2 regions of the Kribbella amoyensis genome follow, and region 1 is predicted to be linked to the other one. Evidence: predicted binding sites of a transcription regulator. Region 1 holds the regulator's gene; the other holds the start of a gene.
The links. Region 1 encodes HrcA, which represses chaperone genes, less so after heat shock. Its sites were predicted from a motif close to TTGGCACTCGNNNNNNNCGAGTGCCAA; they were not measured.
Positions count from the first base shown of each region.

Region 2: the regulator HrcA is predicted to act here: its motif matches at 5,017-5,043, upstream of groES (co-chaperone GroES).

Region 1 covers NZ_VIVK01000001.1:4,264,572-4,271,902, reverse strand. Annotated here, with positions in the region: gene FB561_RS20195 (hypothetical protein) at 1-238, opposite strand, end outside; gene FB561_RS20190 (SigE family RNA polymerase sigma factor) at 360-869, shown strand; gene FB561_RS20185 (Gmad2 immunoglobulin-like domain-containing protein) at 866-1,987, shown strand; gene FB561_RS20180 (class I SAM-dependent methyltransferase family protein) at 1,988-2,635, opposite strand; gene FB561_RS20175 (16S rRNA (uracil(1498)-N(3))-methyltransferase) at 2,713-3,435, opposite strand; gene dnaJ (molecular chaperone DnaJ) at 3,449-4,591, opposite strand; gene hrcA (heat-inducible transcriptional repressor HrcA) at 4,632-5,651, opposite strand; gene FB561_RS20160 (Gfo/Idh/MocA family protein) at 5,789-6,880, opposite strand; gene FB561_RS20155 (ThuA domain-containing protein) at 6,877-7,331, opposite strand, start outside.
Region 2 covers NZ_VIVK01000001.1:492,543-499,873, forward strand. Annotated here, with positions in the region: gene FB561_RS02360 (amidohydrolase family protein) at 1-844, shown strand, start outside; gene FB561_RS02365 (iron-sulfur cluster assembly protein) at 846-1,664, shown strand; gene FB561_RS02370 (NAD(P)-dependent alcohol dehydrogenase) at 1,661-2,695, shown strand; gene groL (chaperonin GroEL) at 2,850-4,466, opposite strand; gene groES (co-chaperone GroES) at 4,583-4,879, opposite strand; gene FB561_RS02385 (peptidoglycan-binding domain-containing protein) at 5,189-5,815, shown strand; gene FB561_RS02390 (class I SAM-dependent methyltransferase) at 5,861-7,030, shown strand.

The sequences.
Region 1 (7,331 bases):
TGGTCGGGCCGAGGACGGACAGCTGGCTCCGGCCGGTGTTGCGGAAGTTCTCGATCCGGTTCACGCCGAGCAGCCGGTCCTGGTGCGCCTGGGCCCGGTCGAGGGCGTCGGCGTACTCCGCCCGGGTGATCCCGCGCAGCCGGTCGTCCGGCCCGGCCAACCGGCGGAACAGCCGATGGACGGCCGCGTACGTGAGCTCGCGGTGCCCGGACCAGGACTGGTCCCCGTGCTGTTTCACCTCGGCCTCCTGGTCGCGTGCGTCACATTCTGCCGGGAATCAGGCGCATGGTTGTCAACCTGGGACGCGACTTTGGCGTCCCTGTCACGTGGCGCTGCTCGAGGTGGTGTACGAAAAGGGCGTGGCTCAGGAGTCCTCGTGGGATGCCGACGAGGCGCTGACGGCTGTCTACACGGCGCACTACACGTCGTTGGTCCGCCTCGGCGCCCTGCTGTTGCGTGACACCGGGTCGGCGGAGGAGATCGTGCAGGACGCCTTCGTCGCCATGCACGCCCGCTGGCACCGGCTGCGCGATCCGCACAAGGCGCTGGCGTACCTGCGGACCGCGGTGGTGAACCGCTGCCGGTCCCGGCAGCGGCACCTGGTCGTGGTGGACAAGCACACCCCGCGGACGTTGCCGGACGAGCCGAGCGCCGAGCACGCCGCACTGCGGACCGTCGAGACCGACCGGGTGATCGACGCGATGCGCACCCTGCCGGAGAAACAACGCACCGTGATGGTGCTGCGGTACTACGGTGACCTCTCGGAGGCGGAGATCGCCGACGCGATGGGAATCAGCCGCGGATCCGTGAAGAGCCATGCCGCGCGGGCGACCAAGTCGCTGCGCCAGGTCCTGGAGCAGAGCCGATGAACGACCACCCGAACGACCCGTTCGACGAACTGATGCGGCGGTCCCTGCACGCGGAGGCCGACCGGATCGAGCCGGCTGACGGCCTGCACGAGATCCAGGCCCGCGTCCGCGACCAGCGCAAGCCGGCCGGCCGGAAGCCGTGGATGCTCACCGCCGGCGCCGCGATCGTCGGGACCGCGGCCGCGATCGGCGCGTTCACCGTGCTCGACGACAGCAACCAGGCCGGGAACGACACCGAGGTGGCCGGTCCCGGTAGCCCGTCGTCGAGCGTCAGCGCGTCCGCCTCGACCGACCACCAGCCGACCACGGCGCCGACCCCGAGCCCCGCCGCGACCCGGAAGCCGGGCACGAGTCCCACCGAGCCGAAGGTCGAGCCGACCGAGCGGGGCCGGCTCGAGCCGGTCACCAGCCGCGCGGTCCCGGTGTACTGGCTGGGCAAGGCCGTGGGGATCGAGGCCGGGCCGAGTGTGCGGCTGTACCGGACCTGGTCGCGGATCAAGGGCCGGCCGGCGTACGAGGCGCTGCAGCTGATGACGTCGGGCAAGACGAACGACCCCGACTACACGTCCCCGTGGACCGGTGCGAAGGTCAGCTCGGTCACGCTCACCAAGGACGGGATCACGGTCGACTTCAAGCAGCTGCCGCGGGAGACCCTCGACCCCGAGGACGCCCACATCGCGACCCAGCAGCTCGTCTACACCGTGCAGGGCGCGACGGACGTGACCGCGCCGGTCAAGGTCACCGAGCGCGGTCAGCCGACCGATCAGCTGTTCGGTGTGGCCGCGCGGCAGCCGATGAGCCGGGCCCAGGCCCAGGACGTCCAGGCGTACATCTGGATCGACTCCCCCGAGAACAACGTGGTGGTCGACTCACCGGTCAAGGTGACCGGGATCGCCGCTGTGAACGAGGCGCAGCTCAACTGGCGGGTGATCTCCGAGCAGACCCAGAAGGTCGTCGACGAGGGTCCCGCTCGGACGAGGGAGGCCTTCAAGCTGACGCCGTACGCGTTCGTGGTGCGGCCGCTGCCGGCCGGGAAGTACGCGCTCGAGGTGTTCGAGATCTCGGCCGCGGACGGTCGGCAGACCTCGACCGACTCGAAGACCTTCGTCGTCAAGTAGTCAGCGGACGAAGGTGAACAACTGCTCGTCCGCGGGCAGCGGGCGGGGATCGGCGGCGAAGCGGTGGCCGCCGACTGCCCAGCCGGTATCCGGGTCGCCGTCAGGCGCGGCCTCGAAGGAAAGCTCGTCGAAACCGGCTTCGGCGAACCACTGCCGGATGGCCGGCCGGATGTCGGGGTCGAACCGGCCGCACGTCCACACCACGGTGGCACCGGGCGAACAGAGCGCGGGCAGCGCGGTGATCGTGCGCCGGACGTCCTCAGGGCTGATGTTGCCGAACACGCCGCAGAACAGGACGAGGTCGGCGGGGACCGCGTCGCCGTAGTTGGCCGTGTTCCCGGCGTCGGCCTCGACCACGTCGACCGAGGTCAGCCCGTTCACGGCCGCGGCGGCCCGGGCGATCGCGACGTTGCGGTGGTCCAGCTCGACCAGCCGGGCCGTGACGCGACCCCGGGCAGGATGGGTGGCGAGCACCTCGAGGAGATCGCGGCCCTGACCGGCGCAGGCGCTGACCGCGCGGATCGGTCCGTCCGGCCGCGCGTCCAGGTGAGCCCGGATCACTGCCTGGACGGCGTGCAGTCGCTGACTCAACGGCGAGGTGTCGTCGTCGTACGGCGTGTGCCATTCCAGCCAGTCCGTCGAGCTCATGCGGCGTCCTCCAGGGTCGGTCCAGCGGATGGGGCCCAGCGGTCGAACAGGTCCAGCGATCAGGTGGCCTCGGCCGGTCAGGTCCAGCGGGTACGGGCGAGCAGGACCGAGGCGGCGGCGACTCCTGCTGTCGATGTTCGCAGCACGGTGTCGCCGAGCAGGACCGGGGGCGCTCCGAACGTCTCCAGCTCGGCCGGGGTGAGCCCGCCCTCCGGGCCGACGACGATCACGATGTCACCCGGCGGCAGGGGGTCCAGGGCGGCGAGCCGGAGGTCGGCCTCCTCGTGCAGGACGACAGCGAGACCGGCCTTCGCGACGAGGGCGGCCACTTCGGCTGTCGACGCCACCGGCGCCACGTCGCAGAACCACGTCCGCCGGGCCTGTTTGCTCGCCTCGAACGCCCAGGCCTTCCACTTCGCGTGCGTCTTGGCGACCCGCTCGGGATTCGTCCGGAACTGGCTGCGGTCCGCGTTCCACGGCACGATCTCGTCCACGCCGACCTCGGTGAGCATCTCCACCGCGAGCTCGGCCCGCTCGCCCTTGGGCAACGCCTGGACCACGACGATCCGCGGCCCGGGCCGCGGTACCGCGCCGCGCTCCTCGACCGTGACGACCAGCCCGCCCTTGGAGGCGGACGTGACCGTCCCGTCGGCGTACGCGCCCTGTCCGTCGGTCAGGCGGACCCGCTCGCCCGGTCCGATCCGGCGGACGACGGCCGCGTGCCGGCCCTCGGCGCCGGTGAGGGCGAGATCCGGGGTGTCGGTGGACACCTCGGCGTGGTGGAAGACGGGGATACCCATCGGCCGGTGAGGCTCAGTGCGCGCCGAACGCGTCACGCAGGCGCCCGAAGACGCCCTTGTGCGCGGCCTGGACCTGACCCTGCGGCCGCTCCTCGCCGCGCAGTTCGGCGAGCTGGCGGAGCAGGTCGGACTGGGCGTCGTCGACCCGCGTCGGCGTCTCCACGATGACCTGGACGATCAGGTCGCCGCGGCCCGCGTGCCGCAACCGCGGGACGCCGCGAGCGGTCAGCGTGAGCGCCGTCCCGGACTGCGTGCCCGCCCGGATCTCCAGCGGCGTGGTCTCGCCCTCGAGCGTCGGCAGGTCGATCGTCGTACCGAGCGCGGCCGCCGTCATCGGCAGCGTCACCGTGCAGTGCAGGTCGTCGCCGTTGCGGGTGAAGATGTCGTGCGGCTCGACCTCGATCTCGACGTACAGGTCGCCGGCCGGGCCGCCGCCGGGGCCGACCTCGCCCTGGCCGGACAGCTGCACCCTGGTCCCGCTGTCGACGCCGCCGGGGATCTTCACCGTGACGGTGCGGCGGGACCGGACCCGGCCGTCACCGGAGCACTCGACGCACGGGTTCGGGATGGTGGTGCCGTAGCCGCGGCAGTTCGGGCACGGGCGCATCGTCCGGACCTCGCCGAGGAACGACCGCTGGGTGTGGGTCACCTCGCCGCGGCCGTGGCAGATGTCGCAGGTCACCGGCTCGGACCCGGCCGCCGCGCCCGACCCGGAACAGGTCGGGCAGAGCACCGCGGTGTCCACCTTGAGCTCGCGGGTGGTCCCGAACGCCGCCTCGCCGAGGTCGATCCGCAGCGGGATCAGCGCGTCCTGGCCGCGCCGGGTCCGCGGCCGCGGCCCGCGGGTGGCCCCGCCGGTCTGGCCGAAGAACGCGTCCATGATGTCGGTGAAGGTGAACGCCTGGCCGAACCCGGCCCCCGCACCGGCCCCGGCCGCGGTGCCCAACGGGTCGCCGCCGAGATCGTGGATCTGCCGCTTCTGCGGGTCGCTCAGCACCTGGAACGCGCGGCCGATCTCCTGGAACTTGTGGTGCGCGTCCTCGGAGTCGTTGACGTCCGGGTGGTACTGGCGGGCCAGCTTGCGGTAGGCCTTCTTGATCTCGTCCGCGGACGCGTCACGGCTGACGCCCAGGACGGCGTAGTAATCGGTGCTCATACTCCAGACCAAAGGTTGATGGCGGGGATCGTGGTGCTCGTCATGAGTCGGCCAGGATCTGGCTGACGTACCGCGCGATGGCGCGGACCGCGCCCATCGTGCTCGGGTAGTCCATATGGGTCGGGCCGACGATGCCGAGGGTGGCCAGCGCCTCCGACTTCGACCCGTACCCGGTCGCGACCACCGACGTGGTGGCCAGCTCCTCGTACGGGTTCTCGTGCCCGATCCGGACCGTGAGGGTCTGCGGATGGGTCGCCTCACCGAGCAGCCGGAGCAGGATCACGTGCTCCTCGAGCGCCTCCAGTACCGGCTTCACGTTGCGCTCGAAGTCGTCGCCGTACCGGGTCAGGTTGGCGGCGCCGCCGACCGCGATCCGCTGCTCGCCCTCGTCGGTGAAGGCCTCCAGCAGCGTGGTCACGATCGCGGCCACCAGCGGCCGGTCGGCCGGCGCGAACAACTCGGTGACGCTGGCCAGCGACGTCGCCGCGTCGGTCAGCCGCTGGCCGGCCAGGGCGGTGTTCAGCCGGGACCGCAGATCGGCGACCAGCCGCTCGTCCACCGCGGCCGGCGACTCGACGATCCGCTGCTCGACCCGGCCGGTACTGGTGATCAGCACCAGCAGCAGCCGCCGCGGCGTCATCGTGACCACCTCGACGTGCCGGACGCTGGACCGGATCAGGGTCGGGTACTGCACGATCGCGACCTGCCGGGTGATCTGGGCGAGCAGCCGGACCGTCCGCCGGACCACGTCGTCCAGGTCGACCGCGCCGGCGAGGAAGGACGAGATCGCCTTCTTCTCCGCCGGGGACAGCGGCTTGACCGTGCTGAGCTTGTCCACGAACAGCCGGTACCCAGCGTCAGTCGGGATCCGCCCCGCGCTGGTGTGCGGCTGGGTGATGTACCCCTCCTCCTCCAGCGCGGCCATGTCGTTACGGACCGTGGCCGGGGAGACGCCGAGGTTGTGCCGGTCGACCAGCGTCTTCGAGCCGACCGGCTCGTGGGTGGCGACGTAGTCCTCGACGATGGCCCGGAGTACGTCCAGCTTGCGGTCGTCCAGCACGCGCACCACCCTCTCCGTCGGCCCTGCCATCTCACTGGCACTCAAATCGTCCGAGTGCCAGTCTACCGAGCCGTACCGACTCGCACGGCCGGACCGTGGCGTGGGCCAGGTCTCAGACCCAGTCCTCTGGCCAGGTGTCAGGCGAGGTCGGGCGACGCCCCCAACGGTACGGCGGCCGGCCGGTCGACCGTGCTCGCCACGTCCAGCGACTGGTCCTGGGCCGCCGACTCGAGCAACGACTCCATGATGTCGAGCACGTGGTAGGCCAGCGCGCCGTCCGCGCGGTGCTTGCCGCCGGTGCGGATCGCGCGGGCCATGTCCGCGACCCCGACGCCCCGCCCGGCCCCGGCGTACCCGCCGGCCACGGGGAGTTCGGTCCAGTCACGCTGGGTGGCCGTGGCCAGCTCGACCTTGCCGTCGAACGCGTTCGGGTCCGGGACCGACAGGCTGCCCTCGGTCCCGTGCACCTCGATCCGCGGCAGCCGGGCCGCCCAGATGTCGAACGACATCAGCACCGTGGTCAACGCGCCCGACTCGTGCTCGAGGATGCCGGTGACGTGGGTCGGCACGTCGACGCCGAACACGGTCCCGGCCCGCGGCCCCTTGTGGACCTTGCGCTCCTGGTGCGCCCGGCCGGCGCGACCGGTGACCCGGCGGACCGGACCGAGCAGGGTGACCAGGCTGGTGACGTAGTACGGCCCCATGTCGAGCAGCGGACCGCCGCCGGCTTGGTAGTAGAACTCGGGCGCCGGGTGCCACAGCTCGTGCCCCGGCGTGACGAACGATGCGGTCGCCGCGGTCGGTACGCCGATGTCGCCCCGGTCGATCGCGGCCCGCGCGGTCTGGGTCCCGGTCCCGAGCACGGTGTCCGGTGCGCAGCCGATCCGCAGGTCGTTCGCGGCCGCCAGCTTGAGCAGCGGCTCCGCCTCGGCCCGGTCGACGGCCAGCGGCTTCTCGCCGTACACGTGCTTACCGGCCCGCAACGCGGCCTCGTGGACGGGCGCGTGGGCGGCCGGGATGGTCAGGTTGAGCACGATGTCGACGGCCGGGTCGGCCAGCAGGTCGTCGGATGACAAGGCCCGGACACCCGGGTGGTTGTCCGCGACGGCCTGGGCCCGGCTCACGTCCAGGTCGGCCACCGCGACGACCTCGACCCCGGGCAGCTTGCCGAGGTGGTCGAGGTACGTACCGCTGATGACGCCGGTGCCGACGATCCCGATCTTGGTCACTTGCTCGCCCACAGCAGCCCCCGCTCGATGATCGTCCGGACCTGCGGCGTCTCCAGGTCGTCCAGCTTGTGGCCCGGGGTACAGACGAAGATCTTGCCGTCGCCCCAGGTCCGGGTCCAGACGGCCGGCATCACGGCGCCGTCGATCCACGGGTAGTCGGGGTGCGCCCGGACGGTCGTGGTGGCGAGCACGGTGTTGGTCGGGTCCGCGTGCACGTAGTACTGCTCGGTGTGCAGGTCGAAGTCCTCCAGACCGGCCACGATCGGGTCGTCCGACACGATCGAGATCCGGTGGTCGATGAATCCGCCCGGGTGCGAGACGAACTGGCCGCCGGTCATGAAGTGGTAGTCGGCCTTGGTCCGGAACGAGTCCGCGATGCCGCCGTGCCACCCGGCCAGCCCGGTGCCGGCGCGGACCGCGGTTTCCAGGCCCTTCAGTTCCTCGTCCGCGA
Region 2 (7,331 bases), 3.8 Mb from region 1:
GGACCTCTTCGCCGACGGGTACGTGGACCACGCGATCTTCCAGCCCGCGTTCCTCGGCGAGTTCTACCACCGCGGTTTCGGCCAGACCGAGGAGGCGTTCGCGCTGGCCTCCGCGCACCCGGACAAGCTCACGTACAACCACAACTTCGACCCGCGCAACGGTGAGGCCGGGCTGGACCAGCTCCGCGCCGACGCCGAACGGTTCGGGCTGAAGGGGGTCAAGCTCTACACCGCCGAGTGGCACGGCGACTCGCGCGGCTGGCGGCTCGACGACCCGTGGGCCTACCGGTACTTCGAGGTCTGCCGCGAGCTCGGCATCACCAACATCCACGTCCACAAGGGCCCCACCATCCGGCCGCTGGACCGGGACGCGTTCGACGTGAAGGACATCGACCACGTCGCCACCGACTTCACCGATCTCAACTTCGTCGTCGAGCACTGCGGCCTGCCGCGGCTGGAGGACTTCTGCTGGATCGCCACCCAGGAGCCCAACGTGCACGCCGGGCTGGCGGTCGCGATGCCGTTCATCCACACCCGGCCGAAGTACTTCGGGCAGATCATCGGCGAGCTGCTGTACTGGATCGGCGAGGACCGGATCCAGTTCTCCTCCGACTACGCGCTCTGGACGCCGAAGTGGCTGGTCGAGGCGTTCGCGGCCTTCGAGATCCCGGCCGAGCTGTCGGAGTACGCGCCGCTGACGGTCGCGCAGAAGAAGAAGATCCTCGGCCTGAACGCGGCCAAGATGTACGGCCTCGAGGTCCCCGCCGAACTGCGGCTGCCGGACGCGGACGAGACCGCCACCGGACCCCGGGGCGCGGACGAGTCCGACCTGGTGAAGGCCTGACATGACGATCACCGAGAGCCCTCGGTACGACGTGCTGGAGCGGGCCGCGTACACAGCGCTCGGCGGCGTGGCCGATCCGGAGCTGGACGAGCCGATCACCGACCTCGGCTTCGTCCGGTCCCTGGTCGTCCGGTCGGCCGGATCGCTGGCCGAAGTGGAGGTGCACCTGCGGCTGCCGACCTCGTTCTGCTCGCCGAACTTCGCGTACCTGATGGCGTCCGACGCGAAGGACGTGCTGACGTCGCTGCCCTGGACCGGCCTGGTGACCGTCCAGCTCGACGACCACCACGACTCCGGCCTGATCAACGCGGGCCTGGCCGCCGACGCCGGGTACCGCGGCACCTTCGGCCACGAGGCGGAGCAGGACCTGGAGGAACTGCGGACCACGTTCCGCCGCAAGGCCCACACGGCCGCGATGGAACGGTGCCTCACCGCCCTGCTCCGCGCCGAACCGGACCGCCCGGTCGAGCGTCTTGGTGAGGTCGTCCTCGCCGACCTGCCGACCGACCGGCACACCGAGGCGCTGCTCCGCCGGCGGACCGTCCTCGGGCTCCCCGACCGGCCCGACGCGCTCGTCCTGGTCGATCACGACGGTCAGGGGTACGCCGAGTCCGACGTACCGCTGGCGCTGCGGCGAGCCCGGTCCACGCGGATCTCGATCGACGGCAACGCGCACTTCTGCCGTGGCCTGCTGCGAACCCGGTACCCCGGCAGCGAGTCGGAGCAGGTGCACCGGCCGGACGGAGCCGAGTCCGCCGACGCGTCGTACGACCCGACGTTCATCCCCCTCCCCACCGTCCCGAAGGAGCAGCGCCGATGAGCACCATGCGAGCCGTCCAGGTCGTCGGCTACCACCAGAACCTCGCCCTGACCGAGGTGCCGATCCCCGAACCCACCGGCCCGTGGGACGTGGTCGTCCGGATCGGCGGTGCCGGGGTCTGCCGGACCGACCTGCACATCCTCGAAGGACAGTGGGCCGAGAAGAGCGGCGTCCAGCTCCCGTACACGATCGGGCACGAGAACGCGGGCTGGGTGCACGCCGTCGGCGCCGCGGTGACGAACGTTGCCGAGGGCGACAAGGTGATCCTGCACCCGCTGATCACCTGTGGCCTGTGCCGCGCCTGCCGGTCCGGCGACGACGTGCACTGCGAGGCGAGCGCGTTCCCCGGTATCGACACCAACGGCGGCTACGCGGAGTACCTCAAGACGTCGGCCCGGAGCGTGGTGAAGATCGACGACGCCCTCCAACCCGCCGACGTCGCCGCCCTCGCCGACGCGGGCCTGACGGCGTACCACGCGGCCGCCAAGGCAGCCCGCCGGCTGACCCCGCGGGACCGCTGCGTGGTGATCGGCGCGGGCGGACTCGGGCACATCGGCATCCAGGTCCTCAAGGCACTCACCCCGGCCGAACTGATCGTCGTCGACCGCAACCCCGACGCGGTCGAACTCGCCGTCTCGATCGGCGCCGACCAGGGCATCGTTGCTGATGGCAATCACATGGAGAAGGTGCTGGAGCTCACCGGCGGCCAGGGCGCCGAGGTGGTGGTCGACTTCGTCGGCGAGGGCGGCGCGACCGGCGAGGGTCTGCGGATGCTGCGCCGGGCCGGTGACTACCACGTGGTCGGGTACGGCGAGAACCTCGACGTCCCCACCATCGACCTGATCTCCACCGAGACCAACATCGTCGGCAACCTGGTCGGCTCCTACAACGACCTGTGCGACCTGATGATCCTGGCCGCCCGCGGTGCCGTCACCCTGCACACCGCCAAGTACCGGCTCGACGACTTCCAGACCGCGATCGACGACCTCGACGCCGGCCGGGTCCGCGGCCGCGCCATCCTCATCCCCTGACCTCGCCACTGGCGGGTTGTTCAACGAATGACGTGTTGCAACACGCCAGTGGGCGAATAACCCGCCAGTGGGCGCTCGCAGTACGGCAAAAGGCAACTGCCCGGCGGGTCCGTGGACCGGCCGGGCAGTTGCTGGTGGTACTTCAGCGCGAAGGTCAGTGACCGTGGCCGTGGCCGTGGCCGGCGGCGGGCTCTTCTTCTTCGGGCTTGTCGACGACCAGCGTCTCGGTGGTGAGCAGCAGGGCGGCGATGGAGCCGGCGTTGGCGAGCGCGGAGCGGGTCACCTTGACCGGGTCCAGGACGCCGCTGCCGAGCAGGTCGCCGTACTCGCCGGTGGCGGCGTTGAAGCCGTTGCCGGCCTCGAGGTCGCCGACCTTGGCGACGACGACGTAGCCCTCGTAGCCACCGTTCTCGGCGATCCAGCGCAGCGGCTCGACGACGGCCTTCTTGACCAGGCGCACACCGGCGGCCTCGTCACCGTCCAGGCCGAGGCTGTCGTCGAGGACCGAGGCGGCGTGCACGAGAGCGGAACCGCCACCCGCGACGATGCCCTCCTCGATCGCGGCCCGGGTCGCGGACACGGCGTCCTCGATCCGGTGCTTCTTCTCCTTGAGCTCGACCTCGGTGGCCGCGCCGACCTTGATGACGCAGACGCCGCCGGCCAGCTTGGCCAGCCGCTCCTGCAGCTTCTCGCGGTCCCAGTCGGAGTCGGTGCGCTCGATCTCGGCCTTGATCTGGTTGACCCGGGCCTCGATGTCCTCGGGCTTGCCGGCGCCCTCGACGACCGTGGTGTTGTCCTTGGTCACGACGATGCGACGGGCGGTGCCGAGCACCTCCAGGCCGACCTGGTCCAGCTTGAGGCCGACCTCGGGGGCGACGACCTGCGCGCCGGTGAGGGCGGCGAGGTCCTCCAGCATGGCCTTGCGGCGGTCACCGAAGCCCGGCGCCTTGACGGCGACGGAGGTGAAGTTGCCGCGGATCTTGTTCACCACGAGGGTGGACAGGGCCTCGGCCTCGACGTCCTCGGCGATGATCAGCAGCGCCTTGCCGGACTGCACGACCTTCTCCAGCAGCGGCAGCAGGTCCGCGATCGCGGAGATCTTGCCCGGGTTGATGAGGATGTACGGGTCGTCCAGCACCGCTTCGCCGGCCTCGGCGTCGGTGATGAAGTAGGGCGAGATGTAGCCCTTGTCGAACTGCATGCCCTCGGTGAACTCGAGCTCGGTGCCGAAGGTGTTCGACTCCTCGACGGTGATGACACCGTCCTTGCCGACCTTGTCGAACGCGTCCGCGATCAGGGCGCCGATCTCGGCGTCCCGGGCGGAGATGGTGGCGACGTGGGCCATGTCGCCCTTGTCGTCGACCGGACGGGCGGTCTCGACGAGCTTCGCCGACACGGCCTCGACGGCCGCCTCGATGCCCTTCTTCAGGCCCATCGGGTTGACGCCGGCCGCGACGGCCCGCAGGCCCTCGTGCACCAGCGCCTGCGCCAGGACGGTCGCGGTGGTGGTTCCGTCACCGGCGATGTCGTTGGTCTTGGTGGCAACCTCCTTGGTGAGCTGCGCACCGAGGTTCTCGAACGGGTCGTCCAGCTCGACCTCACGGGCGACGGTGACACCGTCGTTGGTGATGGTCGGGGCGCCCCACTTCTTGTCCAGCACGACGTAGCGGCCCTTCGGCCCCAGCGTCACCTTCACCGTGTTCGCGAGCTTGTCGACGCCACGCTCCAGGGCGCGCCGCGCGTTCTCGTCGAACTCGAGGATCTTCGGCATGGAAAAACCAGTCCCTCTCTGAATGCTTGTTCGTGGCTGCGCCGGTCCGGACCGACTCCGCCCCGGCGCCGGTGAACGGCACCGGGGCGGTGTCAGTCAGGAACAGCGAGCGGTCGTCACTTGCTGACGATGGCGAGGATGTCGCGGGCGCCCAGGATCAGGTAGTCCTGGCCGTCGTACTTGACCTCGGTGCCGCCGTACTTGGAGTAGATGACCTTGTCGCCGACGGCGACGTCCAGCGGGACGCGGTTGCCGTTGTCGTCGATGCGGCCCGGGCCGATGGCGAGGACCTCGCCCTCCTGCGGCTTCTCCTTGGCGGTGTCCGGGATCACCAGGCCGGACTTCGTGGTCTGCTCGGCTTCGAGCGGCGCAACGAGGACGCGGTCCTCGAGCGGCTTGATCGTGACCGACACTTGCTGACCTCCACGGTCGAGTTCTTGGTGTGTTCGCACAGCTTCGGTCGGCCGTCCACCCTGCCGTCGCGGGGGTCAGGGGTACCGGCCGTTGGCATTCTCCACCGGAGAGTGCCAACACCGAATCTAGGCCGCGATTAGCACTCGGTCAACTCGAGTGCCAGGACGATTCCCGCCCGCCACCCGGTACCGGGCGCCCGGCGGCCGCCAAAGGCCGGGACGACGGGCTCAGGACTGGGCGAATGTCACCGGACGTGAGACCGTCTTCACAGCGAGCACTCCCCGGAACGCCCCGCACGAGGAGCCACGATGAAACTCCGCCCCACGTTCCCGAAACTCCGCCGGCCGTCGCCGCGGACGCTGCTCGTGATCGCCGCCGTGGCGCTGAGCCCGATCGCGGTCGCCGCGCTGGCCGCCAAGGGCGCCGACTCCTCGCCAGACCAGGGTGCCCCGTCCGCCGGCGCACCAGCCGCACCGGACTCCGGTACCGGCCAAGGCGCGCGCGACGCCGGTACGAAAGACGCCGGCACGAATGCCGACGCCGCCGCGGCCGCCTCGTTGCAGCAGTGCCGTACTGCGCGCCTGGTGCCCACTGCGAACGGCTGGGGCGTCCCCGTACCGTCCGTCTGGGCGAGCAGCAGTACCGCGTGCAACCTGATGTCCGGCGACAGCCCGTACCGCGGTGGGCAGCGGACCGGCGACCCGGACACCGCGATCCGCACCCTGCAGCGCAACCTCAACTACTGCTACGGCAGCAAGCTCACCGTCGACGGTCTGTACGGCAGCAACACCAGGTCCGTCGTGAAGCAGGTGCAGCAACGGCACGGGCTCACCGCGGACGGCATCTACGGACCGCGGACCCGGTCGGCGATGAACTGGCGGCTCTTCCACTCGGCCAAGGGGATCTGGAGCACCGGCTGCTACAGCCCGCTCTGACCCACGCGTCGCGACCCGCTTCCCACGCCCGGCAGACTTGGCCCGGTGACCCCCGACTCGATCACGCTGCTGCAGGCCCATCCCGAGGTCCTGGCCGAAGCCTGCGCCACGTACTCCCCCGGCGGCGAGCTGCGGTTGGTCGAGCAACTCCGCCGCCTGTACGACGCCGACGTGGTGACCGCTGCAGTCACCCAGGCGTCGCTGCGACACCGGGCCGTCGCCAAGTTCGGCAAGGACGACGCGGCCCGGATGTACTTCACCCCGGACGGCCTCGAACAGTCCACCCGCTCCGCCGTCGCCGAGCACCGCGCGCACCGCATCGCCACCACGCTCCCCGAGGCCTCCCTGCTCGACCTGGGCTGCGGCATCGGCGGCGACCTCATCACCGCGGCCCGCGCCGGCCTCCGGGTCACCGGCGTCGAACGGGACCCCGCCACCGCCGCCGCGGCCCGCGCGAACCTCGCGGCCCTGGACCTCCCCGGCGAGGTGATCCTGGGCGACGCGGAGGAGCAGGACGTCACGCCGTACGACGTGGTGTTCGCGGACCCGGCTCGGCGGGCGGACGGGCGACGCGTGTTCGACCACAACGCGTACTCGCCACCCTGGACGTTCATCACCCAGCTGCTGACCCGGACGGCGTGCGTCAAGGTCGCGCCGGGGATCCCGCACGACGCGGTACCGGACGGGGTCGAGGCGGAGTGGGTCAGCGACGCCGGTGAGGTCAAGGAAGCCGCACTGTGGTCCGGCAAGCTGTCGGGTGATGTCGAGCGACGGGCGACGTTGCTGCCAAGCGGTGCGACCGTGGATACCGCCCCGGAAGCAGAGGTCGGCCCGGTCGGTCAGTACATCTACGAGCCGGACGGGGCAGTCGTACGAGCCGGCCTGGTCACCGCGGTCGCGGCGGCCGTGGGTGGCTGGTTGCTGGATCCGCGGATCGCGTACGTCACCGGACCGTTCCTCGTCGGGACTCCGCTGGCGAGCACGTACGAGGTGATCGAGACGCTGCCGTACCGCGAGAAGGTGCTGAAGTCCTGGGTCCGCGGCGAGGACATCGGCACCCTGGAGATCAAGAAGCGCGGCGTCGACCTGGACCCGGCCGCGCTCCGCAAGAAGCTCGCGCCGAAGGGTTCGACCGAAGCGACCCTCATCGTCACCCGGATCGGCCGCGACGCGGTCGCCTACTCCTGCCGCCGCGTCACTGCCCCCGCCGGCTGAGCAACTCCCCCCTTGCTTTCGCACAGTATTCGAACATATACTCGATTCGAGAGCGAGCTCCCGGGCAGCCTGCCGACGGGCGAGGTGCTGCGTCCGTTGCCGACGGCGCCCGGGAGCCCGCCACCAAGGTCCCGCGCCTCGGCCACCCCACCACGGCCGGGGCGCGCCGCCTGTCCGCGCCCGGTCGCCCAGCCGTCCGGCCTTGGTTTTGGGGTGCTGTCATGTGATGGCAGCCGATCGTTCACCTCGGCCGCGCACGCTGGTCCCACATCCGGCCAGCCGCTGACCGCTGCCCGGGGCC